One region of the Methylobacterium sp. 17Sr1-1 genome, then DNA from elsewhere that is predicted to be linked to it. Evidence: riboswitches for the same ligand, from Rfam matches in the RefSeq annotation. Region 1 holds a riboswitch; each other region holds the start of a gene.
What was found. Region 1 has a riboswitch for thiamine pyrophosphate ahead of thiO (glycine oxidase ThiO). Riboswitches for the same ligand answer to the same signal wherever they lie in the genome.
Positions count from the first base shown of each region.

Region 1 (5,311 bases):
CGAGCGCATCCGCCAGATCGAGGCCAAGGCCCTGCGCAAGCTCAAGCATCCGAGCCGGTCCAGGAAGCTGCGGAGCTTCCTCGACAACTGAGGCTGTGAGTCCGGCCAGAAAGGGCCCGGCAGGCGATCCGCCTCCCGGGCCCTTTTTCGTTACCGCGGCGGCGCCACGATCCGCGCCACCGCGCGCCGAACCAGCGGCAGCACGAGCAGCAGCGTCGGGAAGGCGACGAGCCAGGAGAAGCCCCAGGCGCGCGGCCAGTGCCACAGGAGGTCCGGCGTGACCCCATGCGCGAGCAGGGTCGAGATGCCGGAGACGACGCAGGTCATCAGGATGGAGAGCAGGAACGCGGTCACCAGTGGCGCGGAGGAGGCCGGCAGGCGTCGCGGAGAGGAAGGAGACGACATGGCACGTCTTTCGAAACGGGCTCTCGGCCCGGACGATGCGGCACGCACCCGCCCGGTGCAGATCACCTGAGGGAGCGCGTTGCTTGACGTGAGACGCTTACGGCCGGCCGGAGCATGGCCCGGCGACGAACTCGGCTTTAGCAGGACCGAGGACCGATGCCAACCTGGCTGACCGGTTCTCCGCAGCCAAGCCTTCATCGCCACGTCTTCGTAGCCAAGCCTTTCCAGAGTCAAGCCTTGCCGTCCCGCGGCGCAAAGCCCATGTCAGGGCGATGTACGACCAGCCTCGCCCCACCTCCGTTCCGACGCCCACGGCCGCGGCGGACGGATCGGAGGCGAGCGACATCCCGATCGGCCTGTTTCGCGATTGCGTGGCGCTCCGCGACTGGTTGCTCAGCGAGGGGGCGCGACTGCCGGAATCCGGCGACCTCCTCGCCGGCATGGCCGAGCGGCTGAACGACCTCGGCGTGCCGGTCGACCGCGCCACCACCGCGATCGACGCGCTGCACTCGGACTATTCCGGCGTCGGCCGGTTCTGGACCCGGGAGGACGGCGTCAGCTTCCGCCTCTTTCCGCACGGCGAGGCCACCGAGCAGGCGCTCGCCCGCAGCCCCTTCGCCCATGTCTACGCCACCGGCGAGTGGCTGATCCTCGACCTGCGCGAGACGCCGGACGACCGGTTCAGCATCGTCCCGGAGCTGAAGGCGGCGGGCTTCACCCATTACATCACCGTGCCGCTGTTCTTCACCAACGGCACCAAGAACGGCGTCACCTTCGCGACCCGCGACCCGCGGGGCTTCGGCGACGACGACCTGGCGATCCTGCGCTTCATCGTACCGACCCTGTCGGCGGTGATGGAGATGCGCGGCCTCAACGCCCGGCTCGACCACGTCTTGCGGGTCTATGTCGGCGACGGGCCGCATCAGGCGATCCTCGCCGGCTTCATCCGCCGCGGCCAGGTCGAGCGGATCCGCTCGGCGATCCTGTTCGCCGACATGCGCGGCTACACCCGCCTCACCGACGCGCTGCCGCCCGAGGCTTCGGTCGAACTGCTGAACACCTATTTCGACTGCCTGGTGCCGCCGATCGAGAGCGAGGGCGGCGAGGTGCTGAAGTACATGGGCGACGGCCTGCTGGCGATCTTCCGCGAGAGCGGCGACGATCTCGGCGGCGCGGCGCAAGGCGCCCTCTCGGCGGCGCAGGCCGCGCTCCGCCGCGTCGAGGAGGCCAACCGCGCCGGGCGCTTCCCCACCCGCATCGAGGTCGGCATCGCGCTCCATCACGGCGAGGCGGCCTACGGCAATGTCGGCTCCGGGGCACGCCTCGATTTCACGGTGATCGGCCGCGACGTGAACCTGGCCAGTCGGCTGGCCAAGCTCAACAAGGTCCTGTCCGAGCCGCTCTTGATGTCGAAGCCCTTCGTCGACTTCCTGTGGGGCGATCCCGAATTGCTCGGCACCCACCCCCTCGACGGCTTCGCCGAGGAGATGGCGATCTACCGTCCGGGCAAGGGCGGCTGAGGCGCGGTTGGAGGCCTGGCGGAAGACCGGTTGACGGCGGGCCCGTCCCTCGCCAGATAGCGGATGTTCCAGGGAGATCCCCGACAAGGGGCTGAGACACCGCTGGACCGCCCTTTCAGGCCCGGTCAGCGCGGAAATCCTTCGAACCTGATCCGGCTCATACCGGCGTAGGGATTGGACAGGGTTCCGCGGGACCCGCGCGCATCACCGGCAATCGGGCGCAGTCCACTCCCTTCGGGCCACCGTGGAGACGAGGGTGCACGCGCAGACGATCGGACGGCGGGGCGGACCGGCCCCGAGCCCGGAGAGCGACCGGTTGCCTGAACGAGCCGAGGTCGCGGTGATCGGCGCCGGGCTGATCGGCCTGTCGGTCGCGTGGCGCCTGGCGCGCGCGGGTCTCTCCGTCGCGGTGATCGAGCGCGGCCGGGCCGGGGACGGCGCCAGCCTCGCCGCCACCGGCATGCTGGCCGCGGCCGCCGAGCACGAGCCCGGGGGCGAGGTCCTGTCGCCGCTCTGCCTCGAAAGCCAGCGCCTCTGGCACCCGTTCCGCGACGAGCTGGAGGCCGAATCGGGCCTCTCCATCGATTACCGCCGCGAGGGCACCCTCGTGATCGCGCTCGGTCGCGACGAGGTCGAACGGCTGCGCTTCCGTCACGAGTTGCAGCGCCGCGACGGTCTGTCCGTCGAGTGGCTGTCCGGCTCCGCCATTCGCGCCCGCGAACCGGGACTGCGCCCCACCGTCACTGCCGGCATCTTGTGCCCCGACGACCACCAGGTCGATCCCGCCCGCGTGATGGCCGCCCTGCGCCGAGCCTTCCGAGCCGTGGGCGGGCGCCTCGTCGAGGAGACCACGGTCACCGCATTCGCCCGCGAGGGCGGCCGGGTCACCGGGGTCGAGACCTCCGCCGGTTCGTTGAGGGCCGGCACCGTCGTGCTCGCCTCCGGTGCCTGGGCCGGGGAGGGGAGCCTGGTGCCCGACCTCGCCCTCCCGGTGCGCCCGCTCAAGGGCCAGTCGATGGCGCTGCAGATGACGCCGCGCAGCGGGCTCCTCTCCCACGTGGTCTGGACCGAGCAGGTCCACATGGCGCCGAAGGGGGATGGCTCGCTCATCGTCGGCGCCACCGTGGAGGAGACCGGCTTCGACCCGCACCTCACCGGCGGCGGTCTCTACGCCCTGCTGGAGGGCGCCCGCCGGGCGCTGCCGGGAGTCGAGGAGATGCGGGTGGCGGGCATCTGGAGCGGCTTCCGCCCGACCTCCGACGACGACGCCCCGATTCTCGGCGAGGCCCGGCCCGGCCTGGTGCTGGCCGCCGGCCACCACCGCAACGGCTACCTCCTGGCCCCGGTCACCGCCGAGGCCGTCGCCACCCTGATCCTGCGCGGCGAGACGCTGCCGGTGGCCGCCCCCTTCGGCCTGTCCCGGTTCGCCCCGCCTCCCTCCCTTCGAAGCGAGACCGCATGAAGCTCTTCGTCAACGGCGAATCCCGCGACAGCGAGGCCGCCACCCTCGACGCCCTGTGGCGCCAGGAGACCGCCGACCTGGACCTGCCCGGCCCGCAGGGCTTCGCCATCGCGCTCAACGGCGCGGTGGTGCGCCAGCGCGACTGGGCGGCGACGGCGCTCGCCGAGGGCGACCGCGTCGAGATCGTGCGGGCCATGCAGGGGGGTAGGACGAGCGGGACGACGCGGAGGGTTTGGAAACCCGGTCCTGTTCCTCGCAACGGACCCTATCATCGAGACCGGCGGGTCAGAACCCCCCGGTCCGCCACAACGCCAAAGCCGCCGCGACCAGCATGGCGACCCAGGCGCCGGCGACCAGCGTCAGCACGCGGCGTCCGGATCGGGGCCGGTTGTCGTTGGCGGCCCGGCGCAGCCTCACGGCGGCGGCGGCGTAGCCGTGGGTGGACGCCGCGATCGTGGCCGGGCGGGCAGGGGCGGTCTTGCGCAGGCTCGTCATGGCGATTCGTGCTCGTCGGATGACGATAGCACGCGCGCGAGCGGAGCGTGAGCCGGCCGAACGACGCAAGCCGTCAGGACGAGAGCCGGATCGGGCGCGCCATGGTCCGGGGAGCGTGTTCGTCGATCCAGCGAGGGCTGAGCACGGCGCCGTCCTCGGTCACGATCCACGGCAGCGCCTCGGGATCCTTCGCCGCGACGGCCGCCGCCAGGGCTGCGCGCAGGGTGGGATAGCGGCGCGTCTCCCGCGGCCCCGGCGCGGCGCGGGCGCCGTGCCAGACCATCAGCTCGGCCGGGCGCTCCATCTGCGGCTGCGACATCGTCGGACTCCTCTCGGGCCGCCAAGCCTTGGCAAGGCTCGAATTCGCGGCGAGCCGAGGGGAGGATGGCGGATCCGGGATGGAGCGGCGCTTAACCGAGGATTGCGATTCGGTAACGAAGCCGGGTCACGACTCCGCCGGCGCCTCGCGGTGCGGCCGCAATTCCGGGGCCCCGAGCTCGGGCTCGGCCTCCGCCGCCGGCTCGGCCCGGCTCTCGGCGCGGCTGGTATCGATGAACAGGCGCGCCTCGCCCTCGCTCAGCCCCAAGCTGCGCAGGGAATAGAGCGCCATGCCGAAGCCGACCTCGCGCTCGGCCATCAGCACCAGCCCGACCTTGTCCTCCTCGAGGTTGCGCCGCTCGGTGTCGCTGTGGGTGCGCACCACGGTGTCGATCCCCGGATTGGCCTCGCGGGCGATCTCGATCAGGCGGCGGGCCTGGTGCGCGTCCGGGCTCGCCACCACGAGCAGGCGCGCCCGCCCGATATCCGCCGCCTCGAGGATGCCCGGCGCGCCGGCATCGCCGAACACCGCCGCGATGCCCGCCGTTCGCAGCTCCTCGACCCGGCGCCGGTCGCGCTCCACCACCACGAAGGGCAGCTCCCAGGCCGCCAGCGCCTTGCCGATGGCGCCACCGACCCGGCCGTAGCCGACCACCACCGCGTGGCCCTCGCGGCCCTTGGCGTGGGCGGAGACCGCGATCTCGTCGGCCCCGCGCTCGAACCGGGCGGCGAGCCGCGGCCGCGCCTCGACGAAGCCGCTCAGGCGGCTCAGGCCGGCGAAGATCAGCGGGTTGAGGGTGATCGAGAGGAGCGAGCCGGCCAGGATCAGGTCGCGCCCCTCCGGCGGCAGCAGCTTCAGGCCGATGCCGAGGCTCGCCAGGATGAACGAGAACTCGCCGATCTGCGCCAGACTCGCCGCGATGGTGAGCGCCGTCGAGAGCGGGTGGCGGAAGGCCAGCACGATCGCGACCGCCGCGAGCGACTTGCCGACCAGGATCACCGCCAGGGTGGCGAGCACGGCGAGCGGCTCGCGCAGGAGGATCGTCGGGTCGAACAGCATGCCGACCGAAACGAAGAACAGGACTGCGAAGGCGTCCTGCAGCGGCAGGGA
Region 1 is NZ_CP029552.1:727,592-732,902, forward strand. Features, by position in the region: partial or broken gene rpoD (RNA polymerase sigma factor RpoD) at 1-91, shown strand, start outside; gene DK412_RS03330 (DUF2798 domain-containing protein) at 151-405, opposite strand; gene DK412_RS03335 (adenylate/guanylate cyclase domain-containing protein) at 678-1,925, shown strand; TPP riboswitch at 1,987-2,117, shown strand; gene thiO (glycine oxidase ThiO) at 2,182-3,387, shown strand; partial or broken gene thiS (sulfur carrier protein ThiS) at 3,384-3,593, shown strand; gene DK412_RS29940 (hypothetical protein) at 3,673-3,882, opposite strand; gene DK412_RS03350 (hypothetical protein) at 3,956-4,201, opposite strand; gene ybaL (YbaL family putative K(+) efflux transporter) at 4,328-5,311, opposite strand, start outside.

Region 2 (5,311 bases), 140 kb from region 1:
GCACCACGCCTCCCAGGCACAGAGCAACGCCGCCAGCAGCAGGGCGGAGGCAAGCCGTGTCCTCACGCCGCCCGTCCGATCGCGGGAGGCGGGCCGTCCGAGGAACCATCCATGATCGCGCGGAGCGCGCGGCAGACAGCCCCGAAGGCGGGCTCGTAGCGGATTCCCGGCGGCCGGGGGCGCGGCAGCGGCACCGCGCCCTCGTGCACCAGGCGCCCGGCCGCCATCACGCCGACCCGGTCGCCGAGATACGCCGCCTCGGCGATGTCGTGGGTGACGAAGAGCGCCGCGGTGCCGCGGGAGGCGCAGAGGCGCAGGAGATCGTCCTGCAACTCCTCGCGGGTCAGCGCGTCGAGGGCGGCGAAGGGCTCGTCGAGGAGGAGCAGGTCCGGCTGCGTCACCAGCGCCCGGGCCATCGCCACCCGGCTCTGCTGCCCGCCCGACAGGGCGGCGGGGCGGCGCTCCGTCAGGTCGCCGAGGCCCATGGCCGCGAGGAGGTCGCGGGCGGCCTCGCGGTCGGACGCGCGCGGCCGGCGCGCGAGCGAGACCGGCAGGAGCACGTTGTCGAGGGCGGAGAGCCAGGCGAGCAGGGTCGGGGCCTGGAACACGAAGCCGACGCTCGGCGCCGGGCCGTTCACCGCCCGCCCGTCGATCCGCACCGTGCCGGCATCCGGCGCGAGCAGCCCGGCGGCGACCTTCAGCAGGGTGGTCTTGCCGCAGCCGCTGCGGCCGAGCAGGCAGTGGATCGCCCCGCGGGGGATCGCCCAGTCGACGCCCGCGACGGTCTCGATGGGATCGCCGGGGAAGCGGTAGCGTACGCCGTCGAGGGCGAGGGCGAGAGACGGCTCAGTCGGCATAGGGCGCGAAGCCTTCCGCCGCCGCCTCGGCACTCGCCTCGATCTCCGTCATCGTGACGAGGTCGAGCAGGCTGAAGCGGCCGTCATGGTGCCAGCCGGCCTCCGGCGCGGTCATGCGGCCGATCGCGGTGATCCGGGTGACGCCGATCGCGGCCAGATCCTCCGCGAGGGCGAAGAGCCGCGCCGGGGCGGCGGCGATGCCGGCGGTCTGGAGATAGGCGCGGTGCGGCGCCACCAGGGCCGGCACCTCCGCGAGATCCTCCACCGCCACCACGGCCACGCTGCGGTTGAGGCCGGACGGGCTCAAGCCCGTGGCGGAAGCGAGCAGGACGACGCTCCACGGATCGGCCGGATCGCCCAGCAGCGTCGCGCTCCCGTCGAGGGCCCGCATCTCGTGGGTGCTGCGCCAGGCCGCGATGGCGGCGGCCTCGCCCGGATCGAGCCGCCGGCGCGGGTGGCGGCTCGCCAGGGCCGCGAGTTCGTGGGCGAGGTGGCGGGCGAACTCGTCCGGCGTGACGGGACCGCCGCGCTCGACGAACAGCATCTGCGGCGCGTAGCAGCCCTGCTGCTCGTAGCGCCCGATGTCGTGGGCCGCGAGGCGCGCCAGCGGCCCGGCGCGGCGGCTGTCCAGCGCCTCGCGGGCGATCATCGCGAAGCCGATGCGGTGGCCGTGCGGCAGGAACCGGGTGGTGACCGGCACCTTGGCACGCAACGCCGTCAGGGTCTCGTCGCCGCCATAGGCCATGACGCAATCGGCCTGGGCCAGAAAGGCACCTTCCGCCCCGCCGGTCCCGCCCTTCCACCAGGTGACGGCCAGGCACTCGCCGAGCTCGGGATCGCTTTCCGCGATCAGGTGCGCGAACCAGCCGGCGGTGAGCGGCTCGGCGGAGGCGAGCTTGCCGATGCTGCCGGCCTTGACCAGGAGCCCCGAGACGAGGCTCCACAGCGGCAGGGCCGGGACGTTGCCGGCCCAGACATGGAGCAGCAGGTCGGGCCCCCGCGCCCGCACGAACCCGCCCTTCACCGCCGGCTGGAACCCGTCGAGCACGCCCGGATTGCAAAAATCCTCGGCGAGGAATCGCAGGAGCTGCGGCCGTCTAAAGGTCTTCAGGTAGCTCGACAGGCCGAGCCGCACCGTCTCGCTGTCGTAGCCGGTGACGACAGGCAGGAGCGCCTCCGCCTTGCGGCGCAGCGGGTGGGCGCGGTCGAGCAGGCAGGCGCTCGCCCGGTCGATCGCCGCAACGATCCGCGCGGTCTCCATCCGCCGCAGGGCCGCGCGGGCGCGGGCGCGGACATGCCCGCACAGGGCCTTCGCCTGATCCTCGTCGAGGTCGGGCAGGGCCACCGCGACGGTCTCGCCCCAGGCGCTGTGCTCGACGATGCGCCGGCCGATCTTCTCGGAGGGGATGCCCGGCAGGTGGCCTGCCTGCTCCAAAGTGCTCATCCCTGCGCGGCGGCCAGGAACTCGGCCACCGCGACCGAGCAGCCGCGCGAGGCCGAGCCCTCGACCCGGCCGAGGAGCCGGAAGCCGCCCGGCGCGATCACCCCGGCATCCTCGGTCAGGATCGCCGAGACCGAGTTGAAATGGGCGAGGTCGTGGTGGACCAGCACGCCGGTCTCGCCCTCGGGCAGATCCTGGCCGGTCAGCGGATCGACGACGCGGCTGCGGATCCAGTGCGGGCCGGACTTCACCGGCGGACAGACCGCGTTGCCGTCGTCGTAGAACTGGGTGCTCAGCTCGGTCATGCCGTACATGTTGAAGCATTCGCTCCGCGGGATCCCGAAGGCCTGCGAGAGCCCATCGTAGAACGCGTCCGGCTGGATCTCGCGCGACTGGCCCTTGAAGCCGCCGGTGTCGAAGAGAAAGCTGCCCGCCGGCAGGGCGAAGCGGCGGCCCTGGGCCGTCAGCGCATCCATCACCGGCACGAAGGCGTAGGTGGCGCCAAGCAGCGCGACCGGCTCGCCCGTGGATTCGGCGTGCGCCAGCACTGCCAGCAGCGCGTCGAGGTCGAGCCCGCCGGGACCGACGAAGACCGCGCTGTCCTGTGTGCCGAAGGTGTCCTTCGCCAGCGCCAGGTAATGGGCGAGGGAGGAGTTCGGCAGCGCCGCCTCGTCCGGGAACAGGATGCCCATCCGGATCGTCTCCCGCCCGCGCATGATCCGGGCGGCGAAGCCCGTGAGCATCGAGGCGTCGTAGACTTTGAGCGTCGGGTGGTAGCTGCGGCCGCGCCCGCTGCCGGTCGTGCCGCTCGTCATGAACACCCGCTCGGCCTCGTCGGGCGGGCAGCAGCTCAAGGTGAGGTCCTTGAACGCCTTGATCGGCACCGCCGGGATGTCGCGCCAGCGCCGCACCGTCAGCGGCGTGCGCCCGCGCTGTTGCGCGAAGCGCCGGTAAGGCGCGTTATGGGTGAACTGGTAGGCGAAGACCCGCAGGGCCAGGGCCTCGAACTCGGCCTCGCTCGCGCCGGGGCGTCCGATGAAGTCGAGGAGGGCCTCGACGATCTCCGCTTGCGACATCACGGCCACCTCGCGCCCATCCCGGGCGACGGCCAGTCCGGCGGAGATCATGCGCGAAAAGACGGCTGTGACGGCCCTGAGCCCTCGCCGGTCCCGCATCCCTACGCCGGCATGACCCGGATCAGGTTCATAGGGTCACCGCGGCGCCCGGACGGATCCGGACCGGCGGAATCTCAGCCTCCTCGCGAGGCCCCCCTGGGAGCCGGGGAGAGTGGGGGGTGCGGGGACGGGTGTCAAGTTGGGCTCAAGGACGCGCCAACCCCTCCGCCAGCCGCCCGAACGCCTCGAGCGCCTTCGCCAAGGTCGCCTCCGGCTCCCGTGACGCCGCGACCCACAAAGCCGCGTGGAGCGAGGCGCCGTTGAGGAGCCGCGCGGCGGCCTCCGCGTCCACCGGGGGGATCGCCCCGTCCGCGACGAGGGCCTGGATGCGCCGCGTCGTCTCGGCGAGGCAGGCGTTCTGGCTCGGCCACAGCGACGGATCGCCGAGGAAAGCCGGGCCGTCGAGGAGGAGGATGCGCTGGATCTCCGGCTCCAGGGCCATCTCGATATAGGCCCGGTACTCGTCGAGGAGGCCGCGCCACGGGTCGGAGGCCCGCTCGCCGATTGCGCGCAGACGCGCCGCCATCTCGACGTCGATCTGCTCGATCACCGCCTGGAGCAGACCCTTCTTGTCGCCGAAATTGTGATAGAGCGCACCCCGCGTCAGCCCGGCGGCGGCGGTCAGCTCGTCCATCGAGGCGGCAGCGAAGCCCTTCTCGGCAAAGGCCGCCCTCGCCGTCCGGATGAGCTTCTCCTTCGTCTCCTCCATCATCTGCGCGCGTCGTCCAGCCATCGCGACCCCACCCGTTTCGACATACGTCACGTATGTGAGTTGACATACGGCGCGTATCCATGCTCTCTCACATACGTCACGTATCTCAAATCGAGGAAGCGATCCATGGCCCTGGCACCCACCAAGCGCGACGCCGTCTTCCCGCCCGGCCGGCAGGCCCTGTACGAGGAGCACCGCTACTCGGCGGCGATCCGTTCCGGCGACCTCCTGTTCGTCTCCGGTCAGGTCGGCAGCCGTGAGGACGGCTCGCCGGAGCCCGATTTCGAGGCGCAAGTTGCGCTCGCCTTCGCGCGGCTCTCGGCGGTGCTGGCGGCGGCGGGCTGCACCTTCGACGACGTCGTCGACGTCACGACGTTCCACACCGACCCCGCGGCGCAGTTCGACGCGGTGATGCGGGTGCGCGATCGTGCGATCGGGGCGGCGCCCTACCCGAACTGGACGGCGGTCGGCGTGACCTGGCTCGCGGGATTCGACTTCGAGATCAAGGTGATCGCACGGATTCCCGGCACCGCCTGATCCGGGATCAGGGTTTCGCCGGCGCCTCGTCGGAGATGCCGACCTTGGCCCAGACGGTGAAGGCCAGCAGCGCCACCGGCACGCCGATGAGCGAGGTCAGGACGAAGAACAGCGGAAATCCCGTCCGCTCGACGAGGAAGCCGGAGAACCCGGCGAGCACACTGCCCGGGAAGGCGCAGAGCGAGGTCAGGAGCCCGAACTGGCTCGCCGCGTGCTCGGTCGAGGCCAGCGTCGACATGTAGGTGATGAGCACCACCGACGCGAAGGCGTAGGCGAAGTTGTCGATGCCGACGGTGACCGCGAAGGTCCAGAAGGCCTGGCCGCCGTCGCCGCCATGCGCCGCCAGGTAGGCGAGGCTCAGGTGCGAGGCCGAGGCCGCGACGGTGCCGACGAGGAGGCTCGGCAGCATGCCGATCCGCGGGATGAGGGCGCCGGCGAGGAAGGTGCCGCCGAGCCCGATCCAGAAGCCGAACAGCTTGGTGACGGTGGCGATGTCGGTGTTCGAAAAACCCTGGTGCTTGAACAGCGGCACCGCCATCGCGGTCGCGACGTAGCCCGGCATGCGAAAGCCCGCGACCAGCAGCAGGAT
Region 2 is NZ_CP029552.1:592,186-597,496, forward strand. Features, by position in the region: gene DK412_RS02740 (ABC transporter permease) at 1-66, opposite strand, end outside; gene DK412_RS02745 (ABC transporter ATP-binding protein) at 63-857, opposite strand; gene DK412_RS02750 (acyl-CoA reductase) at 847-2,301, opposite strand; gene DK412_RS02755 (hypothetical protein) at 2,298-3,425, opposite strand; TPP riboswitch at 3,471-3,573, opposite strand; gene DK412_RS02760 (TetR/AcrR family transcriptional regulator) at 3,619-4,206, opposite strand; gene DK412_RS02765 (RidA family protein) at 4,312-4,722, shown strand; gene DK412_RS02770 (MFS transporter) at 4,730-5,311, opposite strand, start outside.
Region 2: another riboswitch for thiamine pyrophosphate. It lies ahead of DK412_RS02755 (hypothetical protein); the one in region 1 lies ahead of thiO (glycine oxidase ThiO).

Region 3 (5,311 bases), 2.3 Mb from region 1:
GCCGGGCCGGGCCGCTCCTCGCCGACGAGGTGGAAGGCGGCCGGGCGGCGGAACAGGAACCGGGCCGGGGTGTGGCGCACCAGCCGCTCGATCCCGAGCGGCACCGCCACCGCGGTCGCGGTGACGAGGAGCGAGGCGAGGCCGACATCCTCGATGATCCCGCTCTTCACGAGCGCCGTGCGCAGGGCCGCCATCGGCAGGAAGAAGGCGAGGTAGATCACGATCGAGCGCTCGCCGCAGGCCCGGAGCATCGCCGTGACCGGGCCGCCGGCCCGGGTCAGCAGGGCGGCCGTCGCTACGATGGCGAGCGCCCCGGCGGCGCCGAGCATCAGGCTCACCCCCGGCAGGCTCGCCAGGTTCGGGCGCGAGGGGAGGCCGGTCGGCGTGAAGACCAGGGCGCCCTCGACCAACGCCCAGCCGGCGAGGGCGGCGAGGGCCAGGCCGGACCGCGCCCGCACCCAATCGGCCAACCCGAAGATGCGGGCCGCGAAGAGATAGCCGGCGACGAAGTAGACGAAGCGTTCGCAGAACTCGTCGATCAGGGTCGACCCGGTATGGATCGGGGCGAGCTGCAGCAGCGCGGCGCCGATCAGCAGCACCGGGCCGGGCACCCGGCGCAGCAGCTTCACGGCGACCGAGAACACCGCCAGCAGGTAGATGAACCACAGGGTCGAGTACGGCTCGATCAGGCCGTGGGCGAGATGGGCGAGGAAGGCGCCCGGGCCTGCGCCGTCGGTGATCTGGCCGTACTTCACCGCCGACTGGAGCACCATCCACAGCAGGTAGAAATACGTGAAGTGGACGATGCGGCGGTCGGCGAAGAGGCGCCAGTCGCGGTCGACCACGCGGCCGAGGAACAGGCCGGACAGGAGGAAGAAGTCGGGGATCCGGAACGGTTTGGCGAACTCGACGACGTGGTGCATGAAGCCCTCGGCCCCCATCGCCTCGCCGGTCCCGAGGGTGGAGTGCATCATCACCACCAGGATGATGCAGATACCCTTGGCGGCGTCGACCCAGGCGAGGCGCCCGGCCTCCGGCGCGGCGCGCGGACGCACCGGATCGTCCGGCCGGACCGAGAGGGCGGGTTCGGTGCTGGGGCGGGCGGACATCGGCGTCTCCACGAGGACGGCCCGACGCTCGCAGGGAGACGTAAAGATCGGCGCACGGTCGGCGGGTCGAATTGTTCAGGGAGTCGCAACCGCGAGTTTACCATCCCACTGGGATGCGACAGCGCCGAGACAAGCAAGGTGTGTGCTGCCGGAGGGGTGTCGCGGTCCGAGCCGGACTGACTCCGCCGTTCCTCGTGCCCAACCCCCTTTCCCGGACGACTGAAACGAAGTGGAAGGAGATCCGGGATCCAGCCGTAAGACTCGCCGCGAAGCGGCTCTGCATGCTGCACCGTCGCAGACAAGCGGTCGCTTCGCGATTTCTTGTGCTGGATCCCGGATCTCCTTCCGCTATCGCTTCAGTCGTCCGGGAAAGGGGTGGGGATCACGATAGCTCCGGCAGCATGACCGTCCGCCGTTGTCCTATGCCGTGGCCATTTCGACCGCAGGTTCTGCTTGCTCTACCGGTAGCTCCGCTTCGCGTCCCGCCGCGTCCGGGTCATGCGCGTCGCGGTGTGGAAGTCGTCCGGCTTGGTGCGGACCCAGTCGAGGAAGCGGGCGATCTCCGGTTCGGCGCGCAGGCTCGCGACGTCGCTGAGGCGGCGCGCCAGTTCGGCCTCGCTGTGGCGGGCATGGATCGCCGAGTGGCAGATCTGGTGCAGCTGCACCGTCGCGCCATGGGTGCCGCCCTTCAGCTTCGGCGTCAGGTGATGCTTGCTCTGGCGGGCGTCGCGCGGGATCGGCCGCTCGCAGAGCGGGCAGATCACCGGTTCGCGTATGGCTGGGCCGTGGGTGGAAGGATCGTCGTCGCGCCAGCGCCGGTCACGGCGTCCCAAGGCAAGCTCCCGAAAGGTGGTGGAGGGCCTTCGGTATCTGGGTCGTGGCGTCCGGGCGTTTCAAGGCCGTGGCCGGGATGCCGCAGCGCTCCTCTCATGGCCCGTGATTGACAAACCCCGCCCCCCACCCGACAGTCCCCCCGTTACCGAGGGGAGCCCCGCCATCTGGGGCTGAGATTGGACGAGCGTGCGTCCTGACCCTTGAACCTGATCCGGTTCGTACCGGCGGAGGGACGGGAACCTGCCATGATCGACGTGACCCGTGCGTCCTCGCGCCCGCAAGGCCGGATCGTCTCCCCGGGAGAGATCCATGAACGCACCCATCCTCGCCAAGGGACCCATCCCTGAGACGGGATCGCCGACGCGCGTCACCACCGGGCCGGTCACCGGCTCGGTCAAGGCCTATGCCTCGCCGAGGGACCGCCCCGATCTCCGCGTGCCCTACCGCGCCATCGCGCTCTCCGATCCGGGCGAGGCCCCGGTGCGGGTCTACGACCCGTCCGGTCCCTATACCGAGACGGGTGCGCGCATCGACCTCGCGGCCGGGCTGCCCGAGATCCGCAAGCCCTGGATCGAAGGCCGCGGCTACGCGGCGGTCGCGCCCCGGGCGGTGCGCCCGGAGGACAACGGATTCGCGAGCGAGGACAGGCTGGTGGCGCCGTGCCCGGCCGCCCGCACCATCCGCCGGGGCGCCCCGGGCGAGCGCGTCACGCAATATGAGTTCGCCCGCGCCGGGATCGTCACCGAGGAGATGATCTACATAGCCCACCGGGAGAACCTGTGCCGCGAGGCGATGCTGGCGGGCGCCGAGGGGAGGCTCGCCGACGGCGAGAGCTTCGGGGCGAGCATCCCGCCCTTCATCACCCCCGACTTCGTGCGCGACGAGGTGGCGCGCGGGCGGGCGATCATCCCGGCCAACATCAACCACACCGAGCTCGAGCCGATGGCGATCGGCCGCAACTTCCTCGTCAAGGTCAACGCCAATATCGGCAACTCGGCCGTGACCTCCTCGGTGGCGGACGAGGTCGAGAAGATGGTCTGGGCGATCCGCTGGGGCGCCGACACGGTGATGGACCTCTCGACCGGCCGCAACATCCACAACATCCGCGGCTGGATCCTGCGCAACGCTCCCGTCCCGATCGGGACGGTGCCGATCTACCAGGCGCTGGAGAAGGTCGGCGGCGATCCGCTCAAGCTCGACTGGGAGGTGTTCAAGGACACCCTGATCGAGCAGGCCGAGCAGGGGGTGGATTACTTCACCATCCATGCCGGCCTGCGCCTCGCGCACGTGCCGCTGACGGCGCGCCGCGTCACCGGCATCGTCTCGCGCGGCGGCTCGATCATGGCGCGCTGGTGCCTCGCCGGGCACCGGGAATCGTTCCTCTACGAGCGCTTCGAGGAGATCTGCGACATCTGCCGGGTCTACGACGTGTCGTTCTCCCTCGGCGACGGCCTGCGCCCGGGCTCGATCGCCGACGCCAACGACGCGGCGCAGTTCGCCGAGCTGGAGACCTTGGGCGAACTCACCAAGGTCGCCCATGCCAAGGGCTGCCAGGTGATGATCGAGGGCCCCGGCCACGTGCCGATGCACAAGATCAAGGTCAACATGGAGAAGCAGCTGGCCGAGTGCGGCGAGGCGCCGTTCTATACGCTGGGCCCGCTCACCACCGACGTGGCGCCGGGCTACGACCACATCACCTCCGGCATCGGCGCGGCGATGATCGGCTGGTTCGGCACCGCGATGCTCTGCTACGTCACCCCGAAGGAGCATCTCGGCCTGCCGAACCGCGACGACGTGAAGACCGGCGTCATCACCTACCGGATCGCCGCTCACGCCGCCGACCTCGCCAAGGGTCATCCGGCGGCGCGACTGCGCGACGACGCCCTGTCGCGGGCCCGGTTCGACTTCCGCTGGGAGGACCAGTTCAACCTCTCCCTCGATCCGGACACCGCGCGCGCCTATCACGACGAGACCCTGCCGAAGGACGCCCACAAGGTCGCGCATTTCTGCTCGATGTGCGGCCCGAAGTTCTGCTCGATGAAGATCACCCAGGACCTGCGCGCCGAGGTGCTGGCGATGGAGGCGGCGGGCGCCGTGGTCAATGAGGCCACACCCTTGAACGAAGCGGCCCGGGCGGCCGGCATGGCCCAAAAATCGGCGGAATTCTTAGGCGCTGGCGGGAGGCTCTACGTCGAGCCCGGCGAGTAGGACCCCATTTCATGCCGATGCAGGCCCAAGCAGCCCCGCCGGGGCCTGCCCCGACACTCGCGACGGGACGTTCGCGTCCCGGCTCGATCGTGCGCCGCCTCGTCGTGTTCGCCCTCGGCCTGGCGGTGCCGATCCTGATCTTCGGCGGCGTGGTGCTGTGGCAGTTCGCCGGCGCCGCCCGCGAGCGCCTGGAGGCCGACGCCCTCGGCCGCGCCCGGATGGAGGCGGCGGCGGTCGACCGCGAGGTCGCGAGCCTGATCGCGACCCTCGAGGCCCTGAGCCTGTCGAACGCGCTCCAGCGCGGCGACGTCACGGCGTTCCGCGAGCAGATGCAGGAGCTCCATCGCCGCAGCGGCCTGTCGGCGACCCTGCGCGATCCCGACGGGCGGCGCCTGATCGATCTGGGCGCCGAGCCGATGGCGGAACGCCTCGATGCGGCGGATGCGAGCGCGCTGAACGGCCGCCCGGCGGTCTCGGGCGTGGCCGAGGGGCGCTTCCGGGTGACGGTGCCGGTGGTGCGCCGGGGCGGCGACGCGGTGCTCTACCTCCTGTCCTTCTCCCTGCCGACCTCGCGGATCCGCGACGTGCTCGCCTCCGGCGGCGTGCCGAAGGCTTGGGTGCTGACGGTGATCGACCGCGACCAGCGGGTGCTGACCCGCACCCGGGCGCCGGAGCGCTTCACCGGGACGCCGGCCCCCGACGAGCTGCGCGCGGCCACCGGGGCGGAGGGCAGCTGGCGCGGCGCCTCGCTCGAGGGCGACCCGTTCTTCATCGCCTATGCGCGGGCCGGCGTGCCGGACTGGCGCGTCGCCGTGGGCGTGCCGGAGGAGGCGCTGGCGGCGCCCGTGCGGGCCTCGCTCGTCTGGTTCGCCGGCCTCGGCGGGATGCTGGCGGCCATCGCGGCGCTCCTGGCCTTCGCCTTCGCCCGCGGCATCGCGGCGCCGCTCCAGGCCCTGCGCGACCAGGCGGTGGCGCTGGGCCTCGGCCGCGCGACGCCCGTCCTGGCGGGCGTGCCGGCGGAGGTCGCCGCGGTGAGCGCCGAGATCGCGGGCGCCGCCCAGCGCCAGCGCGAGCGGGCGGCCGAGCGGGCGCGGGCCGCCGCGGCCCTGCGGGCCGAGACCCAGCGCCTGGAGGTGCTCAACCGCCTCGGTACCGCCCTG
Region 3 is NZ_CP029552.1:3,045,601-3,050,911, reverse strand. Features, by position in the region: gene DK412_RS13725 (acyltransferase family protein) at 1-1,109, opposite strand, end outside; gene DK412_RS13720 (restriction endonuclease) at 1,568-1,942, opposite strand; TPP riboswitch at 2,082-2,193, shown strand; gene thiC (phosphomethylpyrimidine synthase ThiC) at 2,253-4,151, shown strand; gene DK412_RS31395 (ATP-binding protein) at 4,163-5,311, shown strand, end outside.
Region 3: another riboswitch for thiamine pyrophosphate. It lies ahead of thiC (phosphomethylpyrimidine synthase ThiC); the one in region 1 lies ahead of thiO (glycine oxidase ThiO).